Regions from separate parts of the Streptomyces sp. NPDC037013 genome, predicted to be linked through region 1. Evidence: predicted binding sites of a transcription regulator. Region 1 holds the regulator's gene; each other region holds the start of a gene.
What was found. Region 1 encodes HspR, which represses chaperone genes until heat shock. Its sites were predicted from a motif close to TTGAGNNNNNNNNNCTCAA; they were not measured.

Region 1 (9,459 bases):
GTCTGGCGTCCCGCCTTCAGCCCCTCTGGGCGCTCCGCCCGGAGCGGGAACCCGGCCAAGAGCCCCGTCCTGTCAAGGAACTGGTGGGCAAGACCCGCATCCGTGAAGTCCTCAACCAGGCCTTGGACCAGGCGCGCCGGGAGTTGCTGATCATTCAGCCGGGAGGCGCCCGGCCCGCCGACCTCCTGGACGAAGCGCTGCCGAGGACGCAGCAGATCCTGTCCCGCGGTGTCCGGATGCGCACGCTCTATCAGCACACCACGCGCCACTCGCTCCCGACCCTCGGCTACTACGAACGGCTCGAAGGCGACACGGAAGTCCGTACGCTCGACGAACTGCCCCCACGCCTCTTCGCCATCGACCGCGCGCTCGTCTACATCCCGTCGGACACCGACGGCGGCACGGCCCTGGAAGTACGGCATCCGGACATCGTCCGGCAGCTGGTCTCCGGCTTCGAGCGGCTCTGGGGCCTGGCCGCCCCCATGTACCCGAAGCCACAACCGCTTCCGGCGAGCAAGGGAATCAGCGCTCGCCAGCGTGCGATCGCCGACCTCCTCGTCGAAGGCCTCACGGACGCCGAGATCGCCGAACGCCTCGGCATGAACGTCCGTACCGCCCGCGTCCACATCGCCAAACTCGCCGCCACCCTCGGCAGCCACAGCCGCGCCCAACTCGGCTACCTCATCGGGCGGTCCGGCATCCTGCGGCCGGCCGACGCGACCTCGACTCCGTTCCCCCCCGGTGAGACGCACGAAAGCAGACAGGTGAACCGGCACCCCACCCCCGTGCCGAGGCGCCCTGTCTAGAATCGCGACGCTTCAACGGGGCAGGGAGGTATCACTCATGGCTTCGGAGCATCCGCCGCACTCCGTCGACGAGTTGTGCGAGACGGGCCTGTCCGTCTACACCCGGGCCCTGCGCGAAGGGCGGATCCCCCACACGGATGCCCGGCCGGCTCCCTGCCTCATCGACTTCGGCCTTCTCCATCCCGACGTCGACGACATGGGCTGGCTGCGTCCCACCGCCCCGGCCATCGTGCTCCCCCGGCTCCTGCGCACCATCGAGGACCAGGTGGCCCGGCACCGCCGCCGGGAGGAGAGACTGACCGAAATCTTCGAGGGGTTCCTCAGCCACGACGCCTCCACGGCGGAATCGCTCGACCTCACGACCTCTGCCATCAGCGTCCTCCAAGGCCTGCCCCGCATCGACGCTGCGGTGGAACAGGCCGGCAACGACGCCTGCCGCGAAGTCCTCCTCATTCAGCCCGGAGGGACCCGGCCCCCCGACTCCCTCCTGCGCACCCGCGCCCGTGAGCAGGAATTCCTGTCCCGAGGGGTCCGCATGCGCACCCTCTACCAGCACACGTCGCGGCACGCCCTGCCCGTGCTCGCCCACTACGAGCAGCTCCACGGCGACATCGAGGCCCGCACCCTGAGCGAGGTCACCGAGCGCCTCTTCGTCTTCGACCGGACCGTGGCCTTCATCCCCGCGAGCAAGGACCGCAGCATCGCTCTGGAGCTCCGCGTTCCCGCCCTCGTCGAATACCTCGCCACCACCTTCTGGCGCCTGTGGCGCCTGGCCACCCCCCTGTACCCCCGCACCGCCCCGCAGCCCGCCGAGAAGGGTGTCACCACCCGTCAGCACGCCATCGCCGAACTCCTCGTGGAAGGCCTCACCGACGCCGAGATCGCCACCCGGCTCGGCATGAACATCCGTACCGCCCGCGTCCACATCGCCCGACTCGCCGCCACCCTCGGCAGCCACAGCCGCGCTCAACTCGGCTACCTCATCGGGCAGTCCGGCATCCTCGATCAGGAGCAGTGAGGGCGCCGGTACGAGGAGTGCGGGGCCCTGGGCCGGGGCCGGGCCGGGGAGCGGGAACGTCCGGCCTGGAACCGACGTCCGGAAGCAGCCAGTTCAACCATCGCGTCCGGCCTCCGATTCACCCGCCTGCATACAATCGCGTCGCTTCAACCAGGCAGGAGGGGCCCGCATGGCCACGGAACACTTGCCGCACGCCGTCGACGAGCTCTGTGAGGCGGGGCTCTCCGTCTACGCCCGCGCCCTGCGTGCCGGCCTGATCCATCACAGTGAGGCCGAACCCGCGCCCTGCCTCCTGGACCTGGGCCTGCTCCGGCTCGTCCGCGACGACCTGCAGTGGGTGCGTCCCACGGCGCCCGCCGTCGCCCTGCCCCGCCTGATCCGCACCATCGAGGAGCACGTCGCCGACCAGGGGCTGCGGGAGCTGCGGATCAGTGCCGTCCTCGACGCGTTGATACCGCTCTACGCTTCGTCCGGACCCGGCACCGGCAGCCCCGCCCTCACCGTCCTGGACGGCCTCGACCGCATCAACTCGGCGATCGACCGGGCCATGAGCGAGGTCACGGAGGAGTTCCTCGCCGTACAGCCCGGTGGGACGCGGCCGCCGGAGACCTTGGCCGAAGTCTTCCCCCGGGACCAGGCGATCCTCACCCGGGGATGCCGTATGCGCACCCTCTACCAGCACACATCGCGCCATTCTCTGCCCGTGCTCGCCTACTTCGAGCAGCTCGACGGAGACACCGAGGCCCGCACCCTCGACGAGGTCACCGACCGGCTCTTCGTCTTCGACAGGACCGTCGCCTTCATCCCCGCGAGCAAGGACCGCAGCGTCGCCCTCGAACTGCGCCATCCGGCCCTCGTCGAGTACTTCGCCACCACCTTCTGGCGGCTGTGGGGGCTCGCCACCCCCATGTGGCCGCAAGCCGCACCCGAACCCTCCGAGAACGGCGTCACCAGCCGCCAACACGCCATCGCCGGCCTCCTCGTCGAAGGGCTGACCGACGCCGAGATCGCCGACCGGCTCGGCATGAACATCCGCACCGCCCGCGTCCACATCGCCAAACTCGCCGCCACCCTCGGCAGCCACAGCCGCGCCCAACTCGGGTATCTGATCGGCCGGTCCGGCATCCTCGACCGAACCGGATGACCCACCCCGATAGGTCATAACATCCGCATTCGCCCCGTTCCGCGCCCTCCTCAGCTCACTGCACCGCAACAAGATGACGCTTCCGCCCCCGCCCGCCCCGGCGCAGAGTGGAGGGCGACGGATGGGCGTGCCGAGTGCACTCCCCGCCGTCTGCGAGCGGTCCCGCCTGTCGACACCATGCGGGCCCTCGCTTCCCCTGAGCGTCCCGGGCCGGCTGCTCCCCCGTAGCCGTGCCCGGGGCGCTCTCAGGGGGCGGGCTCAGCCCTCCAACCACTCCCGCAACAAAGCCTCCCGTTCCGCCGCCCGTGGGGAGCCGCCCTCGTGGCGGCGGCCCCATTCCGCCATCGCGGAGAGCGTGGTGAGGAGTGTGCCCGCGCCCTGTGTGAGGCGGGAGAGGAGTTCGCGGGAGAGGTCGTACTCCGTGCGGGAGTAGCCGACCGCCGCGGCCGTGTATGCCGTCAGTTCCGTGTCGGCGCCGTCGGCGTCCTCGGGGCCCGTGAGGCGGACCGTCATCGTCGGTGCCTCGTCGCCGCCGCCGAGTCCGACCGTGAGGACCAGGTCGAACGCGACGCCCACGTGCCGTTTCAGGGACTTCACCGGGACGTCGTCGACGGTCAGCGCCCGTACGTCCTCCCACGGCCACATGCCGGACTGTTTGTCGCCGAGGGCCACCACGCCCTCCTGCGTCAGGCGCACCCCTGGGGCGAGCCCGCTGGGTTTCGCGCCCACGTATACATCGCCCTCGGCGATCCAGAACAGCCCCACCATGGCCATGGTCAGATCAACTTCCCCGTTTGAGCGGTCGGTCCACATCAGAGCGGGGCCGGGAGGTTGCCACCTCCCGGCCCCGCTTCAGCGTACTCAGCCCGCTCGGACCGCGGAAACTACTGCTCCGTCGCCCGCTTGGGACGCCACACCACCAGCGCGCTCGCCTGCTGCACGTCCTGGTAGGGGACGAGGTCACGGCGGTACGAGGCGTGCACCGCCGCCTCACGCTGCTGCATGGCGGCGGCGGCACCCTCCACGGCCGCGGAGAGTTCCGCGACGCGGGACTGGAGCGCGGCGACCTGGTTCTCCAGCTCGATGATGCGCTTGATGCCGGCGAGGTTGATGCCCTCCTCCTGCGACAACTGCTGCACGGTGCGCAGCAGTTCGATGTCGCGGGCGGAGTAACGGCGGCCGCGGCCGGCGGTGCGGTCCGGGGAGACCAGGCCCAGGCGGTCGTACTGCCGCAGGGTCTGGGGGTGCAGGCCGCTCAGCTGTGCGGCGACCGAGATGACGTACACCGGCGTCTCGTCGGTGAGTTGGTACGCCCTACTGAAACCGGACTGTCGACGACGGCCGTCCATCTCATGCTCCCTTCGCGGCCTGGAACAGATCTGCCCGCGGGTCATCGTCCGCGGTCGCCTTGCGGTAGGACTCCAGCGCTTCCTTCGCCCCGTCGCTGAGCGACGTCGGAACCGCGACCTCGACCGTCACGAGGAGGTCGCCCCGGGTGCCGTCCTTGCGGACCGCGCCCTTTCCGCGGGCCCGCATCGTACGGCCGTTGGGGGTGCCGGCGGGGAGCTTCAGGGTGACCGGAGGGCCGCCCAGGGTGGGCACCTTCACCTCGCCGCCGAGCGCCGCCTCGGGATACGTGACGGGCACCGTGACCGTGAGGTTGTCGCCCTTGCGGCCGAAGACCGGGTGGGCGTCGACGTGCACGACCACGTACAGGTCGCCGGCCGGGCCGCCGCGCTCGCCGGGAGCGCCCTTGCCGCGCAGGCGGATGCGCTGCCCGTCCGAGACGCCGGCCGGGATCCGCACCTGCATCGTCCGGGACGACTTGGCGCGGCCGCTGCCGCCGCAGACCTCGCAGGGGTCCTGGGCGATCAGCCCGCGGCCCTTGCAGTCCATGCACGGGTCGGTGAGGGAGAACCCTCCGCCGCCGCCCCGCGAGACCTGCCCGGTGCCGACGCAGGTCGGGCACACGCGCGGTGTGCCGTTCTTGTCGCCGGTGCCGGAACACGCCTTGCAGGCGGCCTGGGAGGACATGCGCAGCGGCACCGTGGCACCGTCCACCGCCTCCGTGAAACTCAGCGTGACCTCGGACTCGATGTCCTGGCCGCGCCTCGGCTGCGTACGCGTGCCGGAACCGGCACCCGCGCCGCCGCGGTTGAACAGGCCCCCGAAGACGTCACCGAGACCGCCCCCGAAGCCGCCGCCGGCCGCTCCACCGCCACCCGGGGCGCCGCCTCCGAAGAGGTCGCCCAGGTCGAAGTTGAACGAGCCGCCGCCGCCTCCGGGGCCTTGCCGGAATCCTCCGTTGCCGAAGAGAGCACGCGCTTCGTCGTACTCCTTGCGCTTCTTGGGGTCGCCGAGGACGTCGTTCGCCTCGGAGATCTCCTTGAAGCGCTCCTCCGCCTTGGTGTTGCCCTTGTTGGCGTCCGGGTGGTTCTCGCGGGCGAGCTTCCGGTACGCCTTCTTGATCTCGGCTTCGGTGGCGTCCTTGGGGACGCCGAGGACCTTGTAGTAGTCCTTCTCGATGAAGTCCTTGGTGCTCATCCCCGACGCACCCCCTTCCGGTAGTCGCTCGTCAGTGCAACGTCAGCCCTCGTCCGGGCCACCGCTGTCCTTGTCCGTCGGCTCGGCCGGCCCGGCGTCCGCCTCTGCCGTCTCGCCCTTGACCGTCTGCGCGCCGGGCTGCGGCTCGGCGACGGCCACCCGCGCGGGGCGGATGGTGCGCTCGCCGATGCGATACCCCGGCTGCAGGATCGCGACGCACGTCGTCTCGGTGACGTCCGGTGCGTAGCTGTGCATCAGGGCCTCGTGGATCGTCGGGTCGAAGGGCTCGCCCTCCTTGCCGAACTGCTGGAGGCCCAGCTTGGCGACGACCGTCTCGAGGGACTCGGCCACCGACTTGAAGCCGCCCACCAGCTCACCGTGGTCACGGGCGCGGCCGATGTCGTCGAGGGTGGGGAGGAGCTCGGAGAGGAGGTTCGCCGAGGCGATCTCCTTCACCGTCACCTTGTCCCGCTCCACCCGACGGCGGTAGTTCTGGTACTCGGCCTGCAGCCGCTGGAGGTCCGCGGTGCGCTCGTCGAGCGCGGTGCGCACCTGGTCCAGCTGGGCGGTCAGGCCCGTCACGTTCGAGTCCTGGGCGGACGTCTTGCTTTCCGCGTCCCCGGCCGGGGCCGCCGGGCCCTCCTCGGTGGAGGGCTCGGCGGCCTTCGGCGCCGCGTCATCAGGGGTGGCGCCAGAGGGGACGTCGGTGTTCTCGGCGTTCTCGCCGAAACCCGGGGTCTCCTCGGTCATCAGGCAGCGCCACCCTTCGCGTCACCGGGCTTCTCGTCGTCCACGATCTCGGCGTCGACGACGTCGTCGTCGGCCTTGGCGTCGGCGTCCGGGCCGGGGGCAGCGCCCTCGGCACCCGCGCCGGCGGCCTGGGCGTCGGCGTACATGGCCTGGCCCAGCTTCTGCGAGACGGCGGCGACCTTCTCCGTGGCCGTACGGATCTCGGCCGTGTCGTCGCCCTTGAGCTTCTCCTTCAGCTCGCCGACGGCGGTCTCGACCTCGGTCTTCACGTCGGCCGGAACCTTGTCCTCGTTGTCCTTGAGGAACTTCTCCGTCTGGTAGACGAGCTGCTCGCCCTGGTTGCGGGACTCGGCGGCCTCGCGGCGGGCGTGGTCCTCGTCCGCGTACTTCTCGGCCTCCTGGCGCATGCGGTCGACCTCGTCCTTCGGCAGCGAGGAGCCACCGGTGACGGTCATCTTCTGCTCCTTGCCCGTGCCCAGGTCCTTCGCGGTCACGTGCATGATGCCGTTGGCGTCGATGTCGAAGGAGACCTCGATCTGCGGGACGCCGCGCGGGGCCGGGGGCAGGCCCGTGAGCTCGAACATGCCGAGCTTCTTGTTGTACGCCGCGATCTCGCGCTCGCCCTGGTAGACCTGGATCTGGACCGAAGGCTGGTTGTCCTCGGCCGTCGTGAAGATCTCGGAGCGCTTCGTCGGAATCGTGGTGTTCCGCTCGATGAGCTTGGTCATGATGCCGCCCTTGGTCTCGATGCCGAGGGACAGCGGGGTCACGTCGAGGAGCAGGACGTCCTTGACCTCACCCTTGAGGACACCGGCCTGGAGCGAGGCGCCGATGGCGACGACCTCGTCCGGGTTCACGCCCTTGTTGGCGTCCTTGCCGCCGGTGAGCTCCTTGACGAGCTCGGCGACGGCGGGCATGCGGGTGGAGCCACCGACGAGAACGACGTGGTCGATCTCGGAGAGCTGGATGCCCGCGTCCTTGATGACGTTGTGGAACGGCGTCTTGCAGCGCTCCAGGAGGTCGGACGTGAGCTGCTGGAACTGGGCGCGCGTGAGCTTCTCGTCCAGGTGCAGCGGGCCCTCGGCGGACGCCGTGATGTAGGGCAGGTTGATCGTGGTCTCCGTGGAGGAGGACAGCTCGATCTTGGCCTTCTCGGCCGCCTCGCGCAGGCGCTGGAGCGCCATCTTGTCCTTGGAGAGGTCCACGCCGTGGCCGTTGTTGAACTGCTTGACCAGGTAGTCGACGACGCGCTGGTCCCAGTCGTCACCACCGAGGTGGTTGTCGCCGTTCGTCGCCTTCACCTCGACGACGCCGTCGCCGATCTCGAGGAGCGAGACGTCGAAGGTGCCGCCACCGAGGTCGAAGACCAGAATGGTCTGGTCGTCCTTGTCCAGGCCGTAGGCGAGGGCGGCGGCGGTGGGCTCGTTGACGATGCGCAGGACGTTCAGGCCCGCGATCTCGCCGGCCTCCTTGGTGGCCTGGCGCTCCGAGTCATTGAAGTACGCCGGGACGGTGATGACCGCGTCGGCCACCTTCTCGCCCAGGTACGCCTCGGCGTCGCGCTTCAGCTTCTGCAGGATGAACGCCGAGATCTGCTGGGGGTTGAATCCCTTGTCGTCGATGTCCACCTTCCAGTCGGTGCCCATGTGGCGCTTGACCGACCGGATGGTCCTGTCGACGTTGGTGACCGCCTGGCGCTTGGCCACCTCGCCGACCAGCACTTCACCGTTCTTCGCGAAGGCGACGACGGACGGCGTGGTCCTGGCACCCTCGGCGTTGGTGATGACGGTGGGCTCGCCGCCTTCGAGAACGCTGACGACGGAGTTAGTCGTGCCCAGGTCGATGCCGACCGCACGTGCCATTTCGATGCCTCCAGTGACTTCTTGAGTGGAACTGACTCAAGGATGCATGAGCGCTGCGCTGGCGTCAACAGATGTGAGTCGGGGGGACTCAACTCTTATCCGGCACTTACGCGCAGGTCGGGACCCCTCCCGGGGGTGACGGTGCGGCTGCGGGCGCGTCGTGGCTGGTCGCGCAGTTCCCCGCGCCCCCATGAGCCCCCGGCACCTGTACGCGTGAAGGGTTGCCTGAGCGACGCAGATCACCGCCGTGCTGGCTACAGTGCGGCTGAGTAAGTGGGTAGTCTCAGACGGACTGCATAAGTTACCGCTTAGTAATAGTTCGCCTCGCAGGCCCGAGGAGCCCCCAAATGCAACTCGCCGCGATCATCGTGTCGCTGGTCCTAATCGCGGTCGGCGTCGCGCTGTTCGGCCGTGCCATCGTGCAGATCTACAAGTTCGTGCGCCTCGGCCAGCCCGTGCCCGCCGGACTCAGGACCGACAACCCCTTCCAGCGCACCGTCACCGTGGTCAAGGAGTTCCTCGGCCACACGCGCATGAACAAGTGGGGTGTCGTCGGCTTCGCGCACTGGTTCGTGGCGGTGGGCTTCTACACGCTGCTGCTGACGATCGTGAACGCCTTCGGCCAGCTCTTCAAGGCCGACTGGATCCTGCCGGTCATCGGCGACTGGGCGCCGTACAACGTCTTCGTCGAGTTCATCGGCACGATGACCGTCGTCGGCATCCTCGCGCTGATCGTCATCCGGCAGCTGAGCAAGCCCGGCAAGCCGGGGCGCAAGTCCCGCTTCGCGGGCTCCAAGACCGGCCAGGCGTACTTCGTCGAGACCGTCATCCTCATCGTCGGCGTCTGCATCTTCACGCTGCACGCCCTGGAGGGTGCCCAGCACCACGTCGACGGCTACGAGGCCTCGTTCTTCATCTCGTACCCGGTGGTCTCCTGGTTCGAGGGGATGGACCTCTCCACCCTGCAGAACCTCACGTACTTCTTCGCCGGGCTGAAGATCGCGACCTCGTTCATCTGGATGATCGTCGTCGCCCTCAACACCAACATGGGTGTCGCCTGGCACCGCTTCCTCGCCTTCCCGAACATCTGGTTCAAGCGCGAGGCGGACGGCGGGACCACGCTGGGCGAGCTGCAGCCGATGACCTCCGGCGGCAAGCCGATCGACTGGGAGGACCCGGCCGAGGACGCCGTCTTCGGCGTCTCCCAGGTCGAGCAGTTCAGCTGGAAGGGCATCCTCGACTTCTCCACCTGCACCGAGTGCGGCCGCTGCCAGTCGCAGTGCCCCGCCTGGAACACCGGCAAGCCGCTCTCCCCCAAGCTCCTCATCATGTCGC
Region 2 (9,459 bases), on a different contig from region 1:
TGGCCTGCACCATCGCGTACCCGATGAGGTGCGTGAAGGAGATCTTCCCGCCGCGGGCGCGCTTGAGGTGGTTGTTGATGACGATGCGGTTGTCGAAGAGCAGCTTCACCGGGACCGCGCGGACCGACGTCGCCGTCGGGACCTCGATCGAGGCGTTCATGTTCTTCGCGACCGCGGCGGCGGGGCCGCGCAGCGTCACGTACTCGGGACCGGCCGGGGCCGCGTCGGCAGCAGGCTCCGCCTTGGCGGCGGGCTTCGCGGCCGGCTTGGCCTCCGCGGGCTTGGCGGCCGGCTTCGCGGCGGGGGCCGGAGCGGTGGCCGCGGGCTTCGCGGGAGCGGCCGGAGCCGCGGCGGCGGGCGCGGCCTGGGCCGCGGGCTTCGCCGGAGCGGCGGGCGCGGCCTGGGCGGCGGGAGCACTGGTGGACGCGGCCCCCGCGGCCGCGTCACCCGCCGGCTTCGCCGGGGTGGCGGCTACGGAAGCGCCCGCCCCTGGCTTGTAGTCGGCGAAGAAGTCCCACCAGGCTCGGTCGACCGAATTCGGGTCCTGGAGGTACTGCTGATAGATCTCGTCGACGAGCCACTCATTGGGACCGAAGGCAGCAGCAGGGTCCTTGCCCTGCCCGTCTTGGTCGGTCGAGATGCTCGAGTTACTGGGGGACTGTGGCGACACGGCGGTAACCGCCCTCTTCCGCTTCACAAGGTGATGGACAGCGGAAATAAAGGCTACGCCTCCCAGGGCGCGAGATGCAGACCGGGCCCGGCATCCGTCGCGTAAGTCACACTGGATCAATGGTTTCGGCGCGTGAAATGGCGGGAAACAAGCGAGGTTCTGCAACGCGACATGGCCGCGCGGGTACGCCGGTGGGGCGTCTACGCGCGGCAGCGGCTCCCGAGTGCCCCTGAGCAGCACCGGCGAAACGCTTCCACTCGAACCCTACGTCAACTTCACGCTCCGGGCAGGCCCGGAAGAGTGACCTGGATCCGGCAGCCGCGAGGGGATTCGGCCACCCCGATGTGGCCTCCGTGGAGATCGACCGCCCACCGCGCGATGGCGAGCCCGAGCCCCGTGCCGCCGTCGTTCCCCGAGCCCTTCCCGGGGGCGCCCGCATGGCTGCCGCGGTTGAAGCGCTCGAAGACGCGGTGCCACTCCGACTCCGGGATGCCGGGGCCCTCGTCGAGCACTTCCAGGTCCAGGGACTCGGGGTAGGGGCCGCGCCGGGCCCGTACCGTCACGCGCCCGTGCGGCGGGCTGTGCTTGACCGCGTTGTCGATGAGGTTCGCCACGACCTGGTGGAGCCGCTCCGCGTCCGCGTGGGCCGTCAGCTCCGGCGGCGAGACGTCGAGGTGCAGATGGACGTCCGTACGCGTGTGGCTGCCGGAGCCCGACGCGATGCCCGCGCGCGCGGAGGCCACCATGTTGGCCTCCTTCAGGACGCCCGACAGATAGGGCCACACCTCGAAGCGGCGGGCCTTGAGCGGCACCACGCCGTTGTCCAGGCGGGAGAGGTCCAGGAGGGTCTCGACGAGCCGTCCCAGGCGCTCGGTCTGCTTCAGGGCCGTGCGCATCGTCTCGGGGTCGGCGGCCGAGACGCCGTCGACGACGTTCTCCAGGACCGCGCGCAGCGCCGCGATGGGGGTGCGCAGCTCGTGCGAGACGTTGGCGACGAGCTCCTTGCGCTGGGTGTCCTGGGCCTCCAGGTCGTCCGCCATGGCGTTGATCGTGGAGGCCACGTCGCCCAGCTCGTCGCGCCGGTCGGCGCCGCGCACCCGGCGCGTGTAGTCGCCGTGCGAGACGGCGCGGGCCACCGCGTTCATCTCGTCGAGCGGGGCGGTGAGGCTGTGCGCCACGAACTGGGTGATGAGGAGGGTGGCGATCACCGAGAAGACGGTGATGAAGCGCAGCTCGGTCTCGGTCTCCATCGCCACCAGGAGCAGGCCCGTGGTGATGAACACCGAGACGACCACCAAGGCGCCGAGCTTGGTCTTGATGGAGAACGGTCGCAGTCCTTGGAAGGGTCCGCTCATCGCACGACCCGCCTCACGGGGTGGGAGTCTCCAGGGCGTACCCGACGCCGTGCACGGTACGGATCCGCTCCGCACCGATCTTCCGGCGCAGCGCCTTGATGTGGCTGTCGACGGTACGGGTGCCCGAGGCGTCGGCCCAGTCCCACACCTCCGCGAGCAGCTGCTCGCGGGAGAGGACGGCACGCGGGGTGTTGGCCAGGCATACCAGCAGGTCGAACTCGGTGGGGGTGAGGTGGACGTCCTCGCTGCGCACCCGCACACGCCGCTGGGCGTGGTCGATCTCCAGCTCGCCGAGGCGGAGGATGCCGCTGCGGGGCGTGGTCGCGGCGAGCGCGGCCCGCTCGACCCGGCGCAGCAGGACGTGCACGCGGGCCGCCAGCTCCCGCATGGAGAACGGCTTCGTCATGTAGTCGTCGGCGCCGACGCCGAGCCCGACCAGCATGTCCGTCTCGTCGTCACGCGCGGTGAGCATGAGCACCGGGACGGGACGCTGGGCCTGGACCCGGCGGCACACCTCGAGGCCGTCGAAGCCCGGCAGCATGATGTCGAGGATGAGCAGGTCGGGCTGCCACGCCTGGGCGGTGTCGACCGCCGAAGGGCCGTCGCCGGCCGTTTGCACGACAAAACCCTCGGCACGCAGCCGGGCGGCGATGGCGTCGACGATCGTCGGGTCGTCCTCGACCACCAGCACCCGGCGCTGTGCGCCCGGCGTCGCCGCCGTGGCGCTGTTGTGGGAGGTGTGTGTCTGCTCCATCGCCCGCCCCTGACACTGATCGCTTGTGTTCGGTCAGCAGAGTACGGGTCGCGAAGGCACCTCGGCTACGCAGCCCTGACGCCGAGGTGGACCACGTCCGGGACGCCTCGGGCAACGGGGATCTCTTCCGTCCGTACCCTCTGGAATCCGGCATTCCGTAGAGCGTCGTCGAAAGCGGACGAGGGCTGTGCGGACCAGACGGCGAGCACTCCGCCGGGGTTCAGACGTGCTTTGCAGGCCGTCAGACCGGCAGGTGAGTAAAGGGAGTTGTTGCCCTCCGTCACCGTCCAGTCGGGGCCGTTGTCGATGTCCAGACAGAGCGCGTCGTACGTCTCCGTGGCCTCGGCGACGTATGTGACGAGATCGGTGTGAAGAATCTGCGTACGTGGGTCGGCGAGCGCGGTCGAGGTCAGTCCGGCGAGCGGTCCGCCGCCGTGCCAGTCGATGATCGCGCGCTCGCGCTCCACCACGGTGATGCGTCCCCACCGGGGGTCGGCGGCGGCGTGTGCGAGGGAGAAGCCGACGCCGAGGCCGCCGATGAGCACGGCCGGGCCGGGGCGGTCGTCCAGGGCGTCGCGGGCCGCGTCGACGAGCCGTCGCTCGGAGCGGCCGTCGGAGGTGTCCATGAGGAAACAGCCGTTGGCGATGATCTGCAGCAGCTCACCGTGGCGCCGCAGGACGACCTCGCCGTGAGGACCCTCGCGCCGGTCGAGCACGACGGGGGCGGTGGTGTGGGTGTGCATGGCGCCCAGCGTATTTCGGGGCGCCGCCCGGCCCGCCCTGTTTTTCCCGCCGTCCCCGCCCGGCCGGAGCGCGCAACGCAGAACGCGCCCCCCGGGTTGCCGTGGAACTGTTGTGAGACGCACCTCACGTGGCGCCGGTCATAGACAACACCGGAAAAGAGGGCAAAGGGTTGGGCGGGACGGAAGGAGCGCCTCACCCGTGAACCAGAGCGTGCAGCCCGCCGAGGACACGTCCGGCACGAAGACGCCGGGCACCGGGACGCGGGCAGGAGGGCCGCCGTGCGACGAGGCGGCGTCCGGCGGAGAGAAGCCGTCCAGCAGACACGCGCCGTCCGGTGGACGGTCGCCGTCGAGCGGGGGTGCGGCCGGCCCTGGAGTGCCCGGCCCCGAGACGCCCGGCACTCTGAACGGAATACCGAGACAGACCACGCGTCAGGCCCCGCCGAGAAGCTCCCCGCCGCGGGACTCCTCGCCCGGCGACCCCCTGCCCGACGCGTCCCGCGGGCCACGCGCGCGTGCGGACCGCCTGCCGGGCGTCATCGGCAGAGCGCGCCCCTGGCGGCTCCTGCCCACGCCCACCGGCACGCCGTTCACCTTCGGGTACGCGCTCGTCCTCGCCGTCACCTCGATGGTCGCGCGGTACGCCGACCCCGACCTCGTCTCCTCGCTCCTGCAGGGCTCCAGCACGGACGTGGCGCACCTCGCGCACCGTCCCGTCCTCGTCCTTGTCGCCAGTGCCCTGTGGATCGCGGGCGGCATCACCTCCCCGTACGCGCTGGGCTTCCTGCTGGTGCTCACCGCGCTGGAGCGCCGCATCGGGGGGCTGCGCACCGCCGGTGTCTTCCTCCTCGGTCACGTCGTGGCCACGCTCGTGACCGAGGTCCCGGTCGCCTTCTCGGTGCTGGCGGGGCGGCTGCCCGACAGTTCGCTGCACCGGCTCGACTACGGCATCAGCTTCGGCGTGGCCGCCAGCGTCGGCGCGCTCGCCGGGCTCCTCGTGCCGTGGCTGCGCTGGGCCGTCCTCGCGGGCTTCGGCTGGATGCTGGTCGACGACCTGATCGCGTTCACCGATCCGATGACGAACTGGGGCCACCTGCTCGCGCTGGTGATCGGCGTCTCGACCTGGCCGCTGCTCAGGCGGTGCCGGCCGGCCGCAGCGGTGCGCGGCGCATCGCCCACAGGGTCGGTCCGCCCCCGGGGAGATTGACCTCACCGAGCACCGTGAAGCCGAAGTGCTCGTAGAAGGGGAGGTTCTCCGGCTTGGAGGACTCCAGGTAGGCGGGGAGGCCGGCCGCGTCGGCCTTGGCCAGGCCCGAGCGGAGCAGCGCGGCACCGTGACCGAGGCCCTGCGCGGCCGGGTCGGCGCCGAGCACGGCCAGATACCAGTGGGGCTCCTGGGGGCCGTGGCCCGCGGCCGCGGCGGCCGCCTCGCGGAAGAGCGGGGCGCGGTCGCCCAGGATCCCCGCGAGCTCCTGGAGCGTCTCCTCGTCGGGGACGGCCTTGTCCTGGGCGCCCGGCGGCACCCAGAAGGCGGCGGCCGCCGAGGTGAGCTCGCAGACGCCGTGGCGGGCGTACTGCCGGGTGAAGATGGTGGCGAAGTAGCGGCCGAGCCCGCTCTCACGCGTGGCGGCGTCGGGGAAGAACCAGCGCATCATCGGGTCGTCGTCGAAGGCGCGTGCCAGAGCGTTGCCTATCGTCTCGGCGTCGTCGGGCGTCGCCGCACGCGGGGCGGCAAGGCCCGGCCTCTGAGGGTTCGTTGTCGACATGAGCGTCATTCTGCACGTGATGATCTTCGTCCCGGCGGGGAGGGTGGCGTCGACCCTCCCCGCTCCGCGCGCTACCCCGCCGCCTCCGCCTCCACGATCGAGGGGAACGTCTCCGTCGGCAGGATCCGGGTCAGCCGCAGCCCCGCCCCGGTGAGCAGCGCGGAGAACTCGTCCTCCGTCCGCTCCCGGCCGTCGATGACCGATGCCATCGCCAGGTCCAGGGTCTTGCCGACGTGGGGCGCGTTGCCGGTGGGCAGGACGCAGTCGACGATCACCAGGCGCGCGTCCGGCGCCATCGCCGCCCGGCAGTTGCGCAGGATCCGCAGACAGGCGTCGTCGGGCCAGTCGTGCAGGACGTGCTTGAGCACGTAGAGGTCGCCGCCGTCGGGGACCGAGGCGAAGAAGTCCCCCGACTCCGCCCGCCACCGGCCCCGCACCACGTCGTCCCCGGCCAGCACGTGGGTGCTCACGGCCGGCGCCTGGTCGTAGAGGACGCCCGTCAGGCCGGGCCGCTCGCGCAGGACCTCGCGCAGCAGCCCGCCCCGGCCTCCGCCGACGTCCACCACGGTGCCCTTCTCCGGGAAGGGGTACGTGCCGGCGACCACCACGTCGACCGGGCCCGAGAGCGAGCTCATGCCGTGGTCGAACAGCTCCCGCAGCGCGGGGTCCTCGGCCAGGTGGGCGAAGAAGGGCTTCCCGAAGAGCCGCTCGAAGGACGGGCCCGCCTTGCGCACCGTCTCCTCCAGGGCGGCCGAGGTCCGCTGGAACGACGGGTCGGTCAGCATGAGGACCGCCGCGTGCAGCGAGTACGGCACGTCCGTGCGCAGCGCATCCCCGACCGGCGTGAGGTGGAACGCTCCCGCGGCGTCCTCACGGAAGATGCCGCGCGTGGCGAGGTGGCGCAGGACGCGGCGCAGATGTCCGGGGTGCGTGCCGGTGGCCTCGGCCAGCTGGGCGGCGGTGCGCGGTCCCGCCGCCAGATGGTCGGCCATCCGGCAGCGCGCCGCCGTGCGCAGCGCCGCCGAGAAGAGGTGCCCCAACGCGTGCTCCACGAGCTGACCGACCACGTCCTGCCCGCCGTCGCCGCCGATCCCGGGTGTGTCGACCATGGATGCCCTCCGTGAGAGTCGGAGCGTCCACGGTCCCAACGGAACGGCCGCGAGGGAACGCCACCGGGAGGCCATCCCCCGGGATACGTGACCGGAAATGAGCCCTGGGCCCGCAGCCGGACCCCGGCCCCCTCCCCGCCCTCCGCTTCATCACGCCTGATCGCTCACAGCGAACACGGTTGGGGGAACAACGCGGCGCTCATGAGCATTGAGCCGGTATAGCTCAACTTGAATGCCGAAGGGGAGATCATGGCTGCTGAGTCCACCACGTACACGTCGCTCACCCTGCCGGTGCTGCCGCTCGACGACGAGGTCGTCCTGCCCGGCATGGTGGTGCCCTTCGATCTGTCCGACGCGGACGTGCGGGCCGCGGTCGAGGCCGCCCAGGCCGCCGCGCGCTCCAGTGGCGACAGCAAGCCGAAGGTGCTGCTTGTTCCGCGCATCGACGGGACGTACGCCGCGACCGGCGTCCTCGGCACCGTCGAGCAGGTCGGGCGCCTCTCCGACGGCGACCCCGGCGCCCTCATCCGCGGCCGTGACCGGGTGCGGATCGGCGCCGGCACGACCGGGCCCGGGGCGGCCCTGTGGGTCGAGGGCCAGCAGCTCGACGACGTCGTCCCCGAGCCGCTGCCCGGCCATGTGACCGAGCTCGTCAAGGAGTACAAGGCGCTCGCCACCAGCTGGCTGAAGAAGCGCGGCGCCTGGCAGGTCGTCGACCGCGTCACGCAGATCGACGACGTCTCCGCGCTCGCCGACAACTCCGGATACTCGCCGTTCCTCACCACCCAGCAGAAGATCGAACTCCTGGAGACCGAGGACGCGGTCGCCCGCCTGAAGCTCGCCACCGAGCAGCTGCGCGAGCACCTCGCCGAGCAGGACGTCGCCGAGTCCATCGCCAAGGACGTACAGGAGGGCGTGGACAAGCAGCAGCGCGAGTTCCTGCTCCGCCGCCAGCTCGACGCGGTCCGCAAGGAGCTGCGCGAGCTCAACGGCGACAGCAAGGACGCGGCCGAGGAGTCCGACGACTACCGCGCCCGCGTCGAGGCCGCCGACCTGCCGGAGAAGGTCCGCGAGGCCGCCCTCAAGGAGGTCGACAAGCTGGAGCGCGCCAGCGACCAGTCGCCCGAGGGCTCCTGGATCAGGACCTGGCTCGACACCGTCCTCGAACTGCCCTGGAACGAACGCACCGAGGACGCGTACGACATCAAGGGCGCCCAGGAGATCCTCGACGCCGAACACTCCGGGCTGCAGGACGTCAAGGAGCGCATCACCGAGTACCTCGCGGTGCGCAAGCGCCGCTCCGAGCGCGGCCTCGGGGTCGTCGGCGGGCGCCGCGGCGGCGCCGTGCTCGCCCTCGTCGGCCCGCCCGGCGTCGGCAAGACCTCGCTCGGCGAGTCCGTCGCGCACGCCATGGGCCGCAAGTTCGTGCGGGTCGCGCTCGGCGGCGTCCGCGACGAGGCGGAGATCCGCGGCCACCGCCGTACGTACGTGGGGGCGCTGCCCGGACGGATCGTGCGGGCCATCAAGGAGGCCGGATCGATGAACCCGGTCGTCCTCCTCGACGAGATCGACAAGGTGGGCTCGGACTTCCGGGGCGACCCGGCCGCCGCCCTCCTCGAAGTCCTCGACCCGGCGCAGAACCACACCTTCCGCGACCACTACCTGGAGGTCGAACTCGACCTGAGCGACGTGGTGTTCCTCGCCACGGCCAACGTCCTGGAAGCCATCCCGGAGGCGCTGCTCGACCGCATGGAGCTCGTCCGCCTCGACGGCTACACCGAGGACGAGAAGATCGTCATCGCCCGCGACCACCTGCTCCCGCGCCAGCTGGAGCGGGCGGGCCTGGAGAAGGACGAGGTCGCCCTCGACGAGAGCGCGCTGCGCAAGCTCGCCGGTGAGTACACGCGCGAAGCGGGCGTACGCAACCTCGAACGGTCCGTCGCGCGGCTGCTCCGCAAGGTGGCGGCCCAGCACGAACTGGGCGAGCGCGAACTGCCGTTCACCGTCACGGACGAGGACCTGCGGGGCCTGATCGGGCGCCCGCACCACGTGCCCGAGTCCGCCCAGGACCCGGCCGAGCGGCGCACGGCGGTGCCGGGCGTGGCGACCGGGCTCGCGGTCACCGGGGCCGGCGGCGACGTGCTGTTCGTGGAGGCGTCGCTCGCCGACCCGGAGACCGGCGCCTCCGGGCTCACGCTCACCGGCCAGCTCGGCGACGTCATGAAGGAGTCGGCGCAGATCGCGCTGAGCTTCCTGCGCTCGCACGGCGCCGAACTGGAGCTGCCCGTCGGCGACTTGAAGGACCGCGGCGTACACGTCCACTTCCCGGCGGGCGCCGTGCCGAAGGACGGGCCGAGCGCGGGCATCACGCTGACGACCGCCCTCGCCTCGCTGCTCAGCGGGCGGCTCGTCCGCACGGACGTGGCGATGACCGGTGAGGTCTCGCTGACCGGCCGGGTCCTGCCGATCGGTGGCGTCAAGCAGAAGCTGCTCGCCGCCCACCGGGCCGGCATCACCACGGTGATCATCCCGAAGCGCAACGAGGCGGACCTCGACGACGTCCCCGCCGAGGTCCTGGAGAAGCTCGACGTGCACGCGGTGACGGATGTCCGCCAGGTGCTCGAACTGGCCCTCACCGAGGCCGAGGTGAGGATCCCGGCCGCGGCGTAGCGGACAGGGGAACGGCGGCCGACCCGCACCGGGACGGCCGCCGTTCGCGTGCGCGGGGGGACCCGCTCAGCCGTTGGCGAGCGCCTGCACCCTGTCGTAGGCGCCGTTGAACTTGTTGTGGTCGCCGACCGTCGGTCCTGAGGACGTGTACTGCCACATCGTCTGGAAGTCCCAGCCGGCCGGGAGTTCGCCCGGACTCGTGTCGTAACGGGCGATCCACAGCGGGTTGCTCGCGCCGAAGCCGCCGTAGTTGCCGGTGCACTGCTTCCACCAGCTGGTGGCGGTGTAGATCACGGCGTCGCGGCCGGTGCGCGCCCGGTAGGTGTTCAGGAAGTCCGCGATCCAGCTGACCATCGCCGACTGGGACTTGCCGTAGCAGGCCGCGCCGTAGG
Region 3 (9,459 bases), on a different contig from region 1:
CCGGCTCTTCGGCGAGCCACGGCTCGGCCCGGACGGGGAGAAGGAGGTGACGGTCCGTTACCTCACCCCGCACAACAAGTGGTCGATCCACTCCGAGTACCAGGACAACCTCTTCATGCTCTCGCTCTCCCGCGGCGGCCAGTGCATCTGGATGGCACCGCAGGACGCGGACGCGATCGGCGTCAAGGACAACGACTGGATCGAGGCCGTCAACCGCAACGGCGTGGTGGTGGCCCGCGCGATCGTCTCGCACCGCATGCCGGCCGGCACGGTCTTCATGCACCACGCGCAGGAACGCACCGTGAACGTCCCCAAGGCGGAGGCCACCGGCAGACGCGGCGGCATCCACAACTCGCTGACCCGCCTCATCCTCAAGCCGTCCCATCTCATCGGCGGTTACGCGCAGTTGTCATGGGCGTTCAACTATCTCGGCCCGACGGGCAACCAGCGCGACGAGGTGACGGTCATCCGCCGTCGCGGCCAGGAGGTGCAGTACTGATGCCCCGAGGCGAAGCCACCGGCGGACGACGCGTCATGGCCCAGATCGCGATGGTCATGAACCTCGACAAGTGCATCGGGTGCCACACCTGCTCGGTCACCTGCAAGCAGGCGTGGACCAACCGCGACGGCATGGAGTACGTCTGGTTCAACAACGTCGAGACCCGGCCGGGACAGGGCTATCCGCGCCGCTACGAGGACCAGGAGAAGTGGCGCGGCGGCTGGGAGCTGAACAAGCGCGGCGACCTCAAGCTGAAGAACGGCGGCCGGATCAAGTCGCTCCTGGAGATCTTCTCCAACCCCAAGCTGCCGGAGATCAAGGACTACTACGAGCCCTGGACGTACGAGTACCGCAATCTCACCGACGCCCCGCTCGGCGACGACTACCCGGTGGCCGAGCCGCGCTCCCTGATCTCCGGCAAGCCCATGAAGATCGAGTGGTCGTCGAACTGGGACGACAACCTCGGCGGCACCACCGAGCACGGCCATCTGGACCCCATGGTCGCCAAGACCCGCCAACAGGCTGCCGACAAGGTGAAGTTCGCCTTCGAGCAGACCTTCATGTTCTATCTGCCGCGGATCTGCGAGCACTGCCTCAACCCGGCGTGCGTGGCGTCCTGCCCGTCCGGCGCGATGTACAAGCGGTCGGAGGACGGCATCGTCCTCGTCGACCAGGACCACTGCCGGGGCTGGCGCAAGTGCGTGACGGGCTGCCCGTACAAGAAGGTCTACTTCAACCACCGCACCGGCAAGGCCGAGAAGTGCACCATGTGCTACCCGCGAATCGAGGTGGGCCTGCCGACGGTCTGCTCCGAGACGTGCGTGGGTCGGCTGCGCTACCTCGGCGTGATCCTGTACGACCCGGACAAGGTGACGGCGGCGGCCTCCGAGCCCGACGAACACAGGCTCTACGAGGCGCAGTTGGGGGTCTTTCTCGACCCCGACGACCCGGAGGTGCGCCGCGACGCCGAGCGGTCCGGGATCACCCACGACTGGATCGAGGCGGCGCGCCGCTCCCCCGTGCACGCGCTGATCAGCACGTACAAGGTGGCGCTCCCCCTGCACCCGGAGTACCGCACCATGCCGATGGTCTGGTACATCCCGCCGCTCTCCCCGGTGGTGGATGCGCTCACCGAGACCGGCCACGACGGGGAGGACCTGGGCAATCTGTTCGGCGCCATCGACACGCTGCGCATCCCCCTCGAATACCTCGCGGAGATCTTCACGGCGGGCGACGTTGGCCCGGTGCGCGCCTCGCTGGAGAAGCTGGCGGCCATGCGGGCCCACATGCGGGCCATCAACCTCGGTGACCGGCCGGACGGTTCGGCCGCCGCCGCGGTGGGGATGTCGGGCCCCCAGATCGAGGAGATGTACCGGCTGCTGGCCATCGCCAAGTACGAGGACCGGTACGTCATCCCGACCGCGGCCGTCGCCGACGCCCAGCGCCTGGAGGAATCGGCGCTCCCGGACTCCTGCAGCCTCGACTACGAGGGCGGGCCCGGCATGGGCGACGACGGACCGTTCGGGCAGGACTCCGGCCGCAGACAGCTGCCGCTGGTCACCATCGAGAACTTCCACACGCTGCGGGCCCGGCAGACAGCCGACGAGGAGCCCAGCGCGGTCGAGAAGGCCCACGCCGCCAGGGAAGAGGACGACAAGTGACCCGCCACACCCTGCTCTACCAGGCCGCCGCGCTCTGCCTCGCCTACCCCGACGACGAGTTCCGCGAGCGGTTGCCGCTGCTGACCGCGGCCGCGCCCCCGGAGCTCGGCGGCTTCCTCGAGTACGCCGCGACCACCGGGCCCCGCGAACTCGCCGCGCACTACGTGCAGGTCTTCGACTTCAAGAACCGCCACAGCCTGTACCTGAGCTGGTGGCGGGAGGGCGACACCCGGCGGCGCGGCATGGCCCTGGTCCGCTTCAAGGAGGTCTACCGGGAACACGGCCTGGAATTCACCGGCGAGGAGCTGCCTGACTTCCTGCCCGCGGTCCTGGAGTTCTCCGCGCAGGCGGGGCCGGTGCTCCTCACCGAGCACCGCAGCGGTCTCGAACTGCTGCGGATCGCGCTCACCGACGTCGGCACGCCCTACGCGGCGGTCGTCGAGGCGGTGTGCGCGACGCTGCCGGGCCCCTCGCCCAAGGACCGCGCCGAGGCGCTGGCCCTGGCCCGCTCCGGGCCGCCGCGCGAGGACGTCGGCCTCCAACCCTTCGCACTCATCGGGGAGCGCCCGTCATGAAAACGCTGCTGTGGGGCGTGCTCCCCTACGTCGCCTTCGTCCTGCTCGTCGCCGGCATCGTCTGGCGCTACCGCTACGACAAGTTCGGCTGGACGACCCGTTCCTCCCAGGTCTACGAGTCGAAGCTGCTGAACATCGCGTCGCCGATGTTCCACTACGGCATCCTCTTCGTGCTCGTCGGCCATCTGATGGGCCTGTTCGTGCCGGAGTCGTGGACGGACGGCGTCGGCCTGAACGAGAGCACGTACCACAAGCTGTCGCTGTGGGGCGGCACGGCGGCGGGCGCCCTCGCGGTGCTCGGCATCCTGATGCTGCTCTACCGCCGCCGCACCAACGCGCCGGTATTCCGGGCGACCACCGTCAACGACAAGGTGATGTACGTCGTGCTGCTGGCGGCGATCGTCATGGGCATGTGGGCCAAGCTGACCAACTCCGGCCTGGAGGAGGGGTACAACTACCGCGAGTCGCTCGCCCCGTGGTCCCGCAGCCTGTTCACCCTCCAGCCCGACGTGGACCGCATGGTGGGCGTCCCGCTCACCTTCCAGATCCACGCCGTCATCGGCATGCTGCTCTTCGCGCTGCTGCCCTTCACCCGGCTGATCCACATGTTCAGCGCGCCGGTGCAGTACCTCTTCAGGCCGTACGTGGTCTACCGCAGCCGGGACCCGAAGCGGGTCGGGGCGCGGCCGGAGCGGCGGGGCTGGGAGCGGACGGGTTCGTGAGCCCGGCCGCTCCCCCGCCGTCTACTGCGTGCCGCCCTTGTTCCGGTCGTCCTCGTCCACGATCTCGGCGTCCACCACGCTCTCCTCGGCGCCGGCCTCCGTGGGCGGCTGCTCCGGGGCGCCCTCACCGGCGGCCGCGTACATGGCCTGGCCCATCTTCTGGCTCACCGCGGCCAACTTCTCGATGCCGGCGCGCAGGGCCTTCGTGTCGTCGGGCCGGTCCTTGAGGAGTTCCTTCAACTCGGCTGCTGCGGAACCCACTTCGTCTTTCGTCCCGGCGGGCACCTTGTCGCCGCTGTCCCGCAGGAACCGCTCCGTCTGGTAGACGAGCTGCTCCGCCTGGTTGCGGGTCTCCGCCGCCTCCCGGCGCCTGCGGTCCTCCTCCGCGTGCTCCTCGGCCTCCCGCACCATGCGGTTGATGTCGTCCTTGGGCAGCGCGGAGCCGCCGGTCACGGTCATGCGCTGCTCACGTCCGGTGGCCTCGTCCTTCGCCGAGACGTGCATGATGCCGTTGGCGTCGATGTCGAAGGTGACCTCGATCTTGGGGACGCCGCGCGGCGCGGGCGGCAGCCCGGTCAGGTCGAAGACGCCGAGCTTCTTGTTGTACGCGGCGATCTCCCGTTCGCCCTGGAAGACCTGGATGCCGACCGATGGCTGGTTGTCCTCGGCGGTGGAGAAGGTCTCCGAACGCCGGGTGGGGATGGTGGTGTTGCGCTCGATGAGCTTGGTCATGATGCCGCCCTTGGTCTCGATCCCGAGGGAGAGCGGCGTCACGTCGAGCAGCAGGACGTCCTTGACGTCGCCGCGGATCACCCCGGCCTGCAGGGCGGCGCCGAGCGCCACGACTTCGTCGGGGTTGACTCCTTTGTGCGGGTCCTTGCCGGTGAGTTCCCTGACCAGGTCCGTCACCGCGGGCATCCGCGTGGAGCCGCCCACCAGGATCACGTGGTCCACGGCGGAGAGCTTGACGCCCGCGTCCTTCACCGCTTGGTGGAAGGGTTCCTTGCAGCGGTCGAGCAAGTCAGCGGTGAGCTCCTGGAACTGAGCGCGCGTCATTTTCTCGGCGAGGTGCAGCGGGCCCTCCGCCGACGCCGTGATGTACGGCAGGTTGATGTCGGTCTCGCTCGACGAGGAGAGCTCGATCTTCGCCTTCTCGGCCGCTTCGCGCAGGCGCTGGAGCGCCATCTTGTCCTTGCCGAGGTCCACACCGTGCCCATTCTTGAACTGGCGCACCAGGTACTCGACGATCCGCTGGTCCCAGTCGTCGCCGCCGAGCCGGGTGTCCCCGTTGGTGGCCTTCACCTCGATGACCCCCTCGCCCATCTCCAGGAGCGAGACGTCGAAGGTGCCCCCGCCGAGGTCGAAGACGAGGACCGTCTCGTCCTCGCCCTTGTCGAGGCCGTACGCGAGGGCCGCCGCCGTCGGTTCGTTGATGATGCGCAGGACGTTGAGCCCGGCGATCTCACCGGCCTCCTTGGTGGCCTGGCGCTGGGTGTCGTCGAAGTACGCGGGGACCGTGACCACCGCGTCGGTGACGTCCTCGCCGAGGTAGGACTCGGCGTCGCGCTTGAGTTTCTGCAGGACGCGCGCGGACAGCTCCTGCGCGGTGAGGCGGGTGCCGTCCACGGAGCCCTCCTCCGGGAAGCGCCAACCGCCGTCGCCCATATGGCGTTTGACGGAGCGCGCGGTGCGCTCCACGTTGGTGACCGCCTGCCGCTTGGCGACCTCGCCCACCAGGACGTCGCCGTTCTTCGCGAACGCGACGACCGAGGGGGTGGTGCGCGCCCCCTCCGCGTTGGCGACGACGGTGGGCTCACCGCCCTCCAGTACGGCCACCACTGAGTTCGTCGTCCCGAGATCGATCCCGACCGCACGTGCCATGATCCAGTCCCTTCCGCCGCGAGCTCACGTCCCCCGTATCCAGGTCTACTCCGTTCTCCATCACAAAACTTGAGCGGGTTCTTGTCAATGCCGTACACGACAATGCCGCCACCCCGAAGGGGGTGACGGCAGCGTCAACGGGCGCTGGCTCAGGCCAGCTTGGCCGAAAGCGTGATGGTCGTGCCCGAGAGCGCCTGGCTCACCGGGCAGTTGGCCTTGGCGTCCTCGGCGGCCGAGACGAAGGCGGCCTCGTCGAGGCCCGGGACCTCACCCTCGACGGTGAGGTGGATGCCGGTGATGCCGGTGCCGGGCTGGAAGGTCACGTCGGCGGAGGTGGTGAGCCGGGTGGGCGGGGTGCCCGCGCCGGTCAGGCCGTGCGACAGCGCCATCGAGAAGCAGCTGGAGTGCGCGGCGGCGATCAGCTCCTCCGGGCTGGTCTTGCCGTTGGCCTCTTCGGCGCGCGACGGCCAGGACACCGCCTGCTCCCCGATGCCGGAGGAGTCGAAGGTGACGGTGCCCGAGCCCTCCGTCAGAGAGCCTTCCCAGACCGTGTGCGCGGAGCGCGTGGTTGCCACGATGCAGTTCCCTTCAATGCGGTTCCGTGAATCGGCGCGGTTCCGTGGTCGGAAGTCCCGCGGCCACCATCCGATCACACTCCGCGCCGGGCGCGGAGTACGCGACTGGTTCCGGGGCACTCGGAATCGCGTCACGCAAGACTGGAACGCGACCCCCGAGGAGTATGACCATGTCGTTCTACGGCAACCCGTCAGCGACTTCCGGTTCCCGCACGAACGGCCTCGCGGTGGCCGGACTCGTCTGCGGCATCGTCGGCGTGTTCTTCTTCAGCGTCGTGCTCGGACCGCTCGCGATCATCTTCGGCGCCGTCGCCCTGCGCCAGCACCGGGGCAGCGAGGGCATGGCGAAGGCGGCCCTGGTCCTGGGCATCGTGGACGTGATCCTCTTCATCGTGCTGCTGAGCGTCGCCGCGTCCGGCGGCTTCAGCTGGTACATCGGCGGCTGACCCGGCCCCGGGACGCGGCGCGGCTCACGAGAACGCCTTCACGCGCGCGAGCTCCTTGAGCGCGACCCGCGCCGCGGGCGTGCCGGCCGGCGTCTGCCAGTAGGGATGCGCGGCGATCAGCCGGGAGAGGCCGAGCAGCCGCCTCCGGTGCGCGGCCGTCCCGTCGACGGCCGCGGTGGCGAGCTGCCCGTACGTGACATACCAGGCTGTCTGGGCCTCCAGGAGGTCCGTGGGGAAGGCGTTGCGGTCCATTCCCAGATTAGAGCACCTGTTCGATTTTTTGGGCAAGGCGGCGGCTGGTGCGCGGAGCCCCTCGGGGTGAGAAACGGGCCGCGCCGGGTCAGCGGGGTGTTCGAGCAGGGGCCGCAGGTGCGCGTCGGCCGGATCCGAACACGTTGTGTGCGGCGGCGCGCCACAGAGGCCCCTGGGGTGCGGGAACGGGCCCGTGACGTGGGGCCTATGGCCGGAATGGCAACTGGGCAAGGCGCGGCCGCGGTGACACTTTGAGGCCCCTCGCGCAGGACAGCGAGGAGATCGTCTCAGGGGGTAGGCCCATGCGCATCAACTACTCGGACCGCGGTCCGTCGCCACTCGAACCGGAGAAGCCCGGCGCCGCCGGCGACCGGGACTCGACCTTCGGCTGGTGGGGTGCCTTCAGCATCCAGAAGTTCGTCAACCAGGCGACGCTCTACCACACGCACGAGGACGCCACCGGCTGGCTGGGGTACCTCCAGCAGTTCTACGACCGCAACTTCTGGTTCGCCGACGGCGGCGCGCAGGTGTGGGCGTACGAGGAGACGTACGACAACTGGCAGGACAGGTACGGCATGGACGCCGTCGTCGCCGTCTACCACTCCGGCCACGGCGGCATGGACGGCAACGGCGTCTTCTTCGCGCCGCTCGGTGCCGCCTGGGACGGCCGCAGCGACGCGGTCTCCAACCGGATGGCGCTCGGCAACGAGAAGGTGAACTACGTCTTCTGGTCGACGTGCGACTCGCTCAAGGTCACCGGCGGCCACTCGCCGATCCGCACCTGGGGCGGGCCCAACATCGGCTTCCGCATGCTCTTCGGCTTCGAGACCGTCTCCATCGACAGCGGCGACTACGGCAAGAAGTTCTGGGAGAAGTGGCGCTCGGGGCAGACGTACTGCGACGCGTGGCTCAATGCCAGCTGGGACATCTACCACGGCCAGGCCCCCTCGGTCTGCGCCGTCGGCGCCACCCAGGCCGAGGCCACCAACCGCCTCAACACCGAGCGGAACTTCTACCGCGAGCACGTGCCGGACACCTGGTACGCGTGGCGCTGGTACTACGCCCGCCAAGGCGTCAGGGAGCTGCTCACCCAGCTCCCCGGCCGGCAGCAGATCGTCCAGCTGGCGCCCCGGGACCCGAGCGCCGAACTCGCCTCTCTCGCAGAGCTCGCCGACTTCCCGTCGGCGGCGACGCAGGACGTGCAGATCGAGCGGATGGGCGTGCTCAGCGCGGCCTCCGGCGACCGCGTCATCTCCACCGCGCCGCAGGGCGTCCGCTGGGTGCGGCTCGCCGAGCCCAACCACCGCAACACCCAGCAGCTGCCCACCGAGCGGGCGATCGAGACGGCGCGCGGGTTCGCCGAACGGTACGCCGAGGGCGCCGAGCTGGTCGTCGACAGCGTGCACGACCTGATGCAGAACTCCGGGACGAAGGACGGCTCCGAGGTCGGACGCCCGGTCTCGCTCCAGACCCACGTCACGTTCCGGCAGGTCTTCGACGGCGTCCCCGTCATCACGCCGGGCCGCGGCCTCATCCGCGTCGGCCTCGACAACGACGGCACGCCCGTGCAGGCGCAGATCGCCACCCGCAGGCCCACCGGCGTCACCCGCGAGCCGAGCACCGAGGTGTCGCCGCCACAGCCCAAGGGCGGCACCGCGTCGGCGGCGCCGCTGGAGCGCGACCCGCGCAGGGCGCTCGACGCCGCGCAGCGCACGCTGCTCGCCCACCTCGCCGCGGTCACCGCCGGTGAGGAGAGCGGGCAGGGCGCGGCTGCGGAGCGGCAGATCGACGTCGTGGACGTGCCCGGCACGTTCGAGGTCGGCTATGAGATGGAGGGCAACGAGGCCTATCCGGCGGCCCGCAAGCTGATCGAGATCGGCACGCGGGGCAGCATGTTCAAGACCCGCCGCTGGGTCGTGGCGCCGCTCGCGAGGTAGGCGTGGCCCCGGCAAAAGGACCGGGGGTCCGGCTCAGCCGTTGACGGTGGCGGCCCGCTGCTTGCGGGCCGCCATCCACGCGTAGACGAGGACTCCCGCGAAGAGGAACAGCACGCCCTGGTAGACGGCAGCGTAACCGGAGCCCGCGACCAGCCACATGGAGAACGCGAACGCGAGCCCCGCGAGGACCGCGTCGCGCACAAGCCGCCCGCGGACGACGCGTTCGCGCTGTCCGGAGACGAGGAAGTAGATCTGCGCGGCGGTGGCGAGGAGATACGGCACGGTCGCCGTGAACGTGGTGATCAGGACCAGGGACTCGAAGACGCCGCCGGAGCCCGCCGTGTAGTTGTAGACGGTCAGCAGCGAGGCGAGGACGACGGTGACGAGGACGCCGACGGTCGGCACCCCGCGCTTCTTCCTGCCGAAGGCGCTCGGGAAGAGCCCGTCGTGGGCGGCCGCGTACGGCGTCTGGGCGCTGAGCAGCGTCCAGCCGTTGAGGGCGCCGACCATCGAGACGAGCGCGGCGACGGCGACCGCGGTGCCGCCCCAGGAGCCGCCGAACATCGCGTCGACGGCGTCGGAGAAGGGCGCGGTAGAGGCCACGAGCTTGTCGTGGGCGACGGTCCCGAAGACGGCGAGCGTGCCGAGCAGGTAGACGAGGGCGGCGCCGAGGGTGCCGAGGATGGTGGCGCGTCCGACGTTGCGCCGCGGGTCGCGCACCTCACCGGCGCTGACGGCGGCCGATTCGACGCCCAGGTAGGAGAAGAGCAGGATCGCGGCGGCGGCCGATACGGCGCCCATCGGGGTGTCGTCACTGGCCTGGAAGGGCCCGAGGTTGGCGCTGTCGAAGGAGAAGAGGCCGCCGACGGCGACGAGCAGCAGCGGCAGGAACTTCAGGACGGTGGCGACCA

Region 2: a site for HspR is predicted at 6,606-6,624, ahead of lon (endopeptidase La). Genes of this name have one in related genera too.
Region 3: a site for HspR is predicted at 5,408-5,426, ahead of dnaK (molecular chaperone DnaK). Genes of this name have one in related genera too.

What each region holds. Positions count from the first base shown of each region.
Region 1 covers NZ_JBVJRV010000006.1:416,185-425,643, reverse strand. The annotation lists gene ACZ7DY_RS24180 (LuxR C-terminal-related transcriptional regulator) at 1-806, shown strand, start outside; gene ACZ7DY_RS24175 (helix-turn-helix transcriptional regulator) at 844-1,824, shown strand; gene ACZ7DY_RS24170 (helix-turn-helix transcriptional regulator) at 1,994-2,968, shown strand; gene ACZ7DY_RS24165 (hypothetical protein) at 3,227-3,742, opposite strand; gene ACZ7DY_RS24160 (heat shock protein transcriptional repressor HspR) at 3,853-4,317, opposite strand; gene dnaJ (molecular chaperone DnaJ) at 4,319-5,512, opposite strand; gene grpE (nucleotide exchange factor GrpE) at 5,555-6,262, opposite strand; gene dnaK (molecular chaperone DnaK) at 6,262-8,124, opposite strand; gene ACZ7DY_RS24140 ((Fe-S)-binding protein) at 8,472-9,459, shown strand, end outside.
Region 2 covers NZ_JBVJRV010000002.1:898,210-907,668, forward strand. The annotation lists gene ACZ7DY_RS09105 (multifunctional oxoglutarate decarboxylase/oxoglutarate dehydrogenase thiamine pyrophosphate-binding subunit/dihydrolipoyllysine-residue succinyltransferase subunit) at 1-670, opposite strand, end outside; gene ACZ7DY_RS09110 (sensor histidine kinase) at 946-2,025, opposite strand; gene ACZ7DY_RS09115 (response regulator transcription factor) at 2,039-2,779, opposite strand; gene ACZ7DY_RS09120 (spermidine synthase family protein) at 2,845-3,522, opposite strand; gene ACZ7DY_RS09125 (rhomboid-like protein) at 3,899-4,729, shown strand; gene ACZ7DY_RS09130 (GNAT family N-acetyltransferase) at 4,656-5,297, opposite strand; gene ACZ7DY_RS09135 (methyltransferase) at 5,360-6,397, opposite strand; gene lon (endopeptidase La) at 6,647-9,067, shown strand; gene ACZ7DY_RS09145 (lysozyme) at 9,134-9,459, opposite strand, start outside.
Region 3 covers NZ_JBVJRV010000001.1:200,199-209,657, reverse strand. The annotation lists gene ACZ7DY_RS00950 (nitrate reductase subunit alpha) at 1-499, shown strand, start outside; gene narH (nitrate reductase subunit beta) at 499-2,160, shown strand; gene narJ (nitrate reductase molybdenum cofactor assembly chaperone) at 2,157-2,735, shown strand; gene narI (respiratory nitrate reductase subunit gamma) at 2,732-3,457, shown strand; gene dnaK (molecular chaperone DnaK) at 3,479-5,338, opposite strand; gene ACZ7DY_RS00925 (OsmC family protein) at 5,488-5,913, opposite strand; gene ACZ7DY_RS00920 (DUF4190 domain-containing protein) at 6,084-6,359, shown strand; gene ACZ7DY_RS00915 (hypothetical protein) at 6,384-6,611, opposite strand; gene ACZ7DY_RS00910 (DUF6345 domain-containing protein) at 6,914-8,548, shown strand; gene ACZ7DY_RS00905 (amino acid permease) at 8,582-9,459, opposite strand, start outside.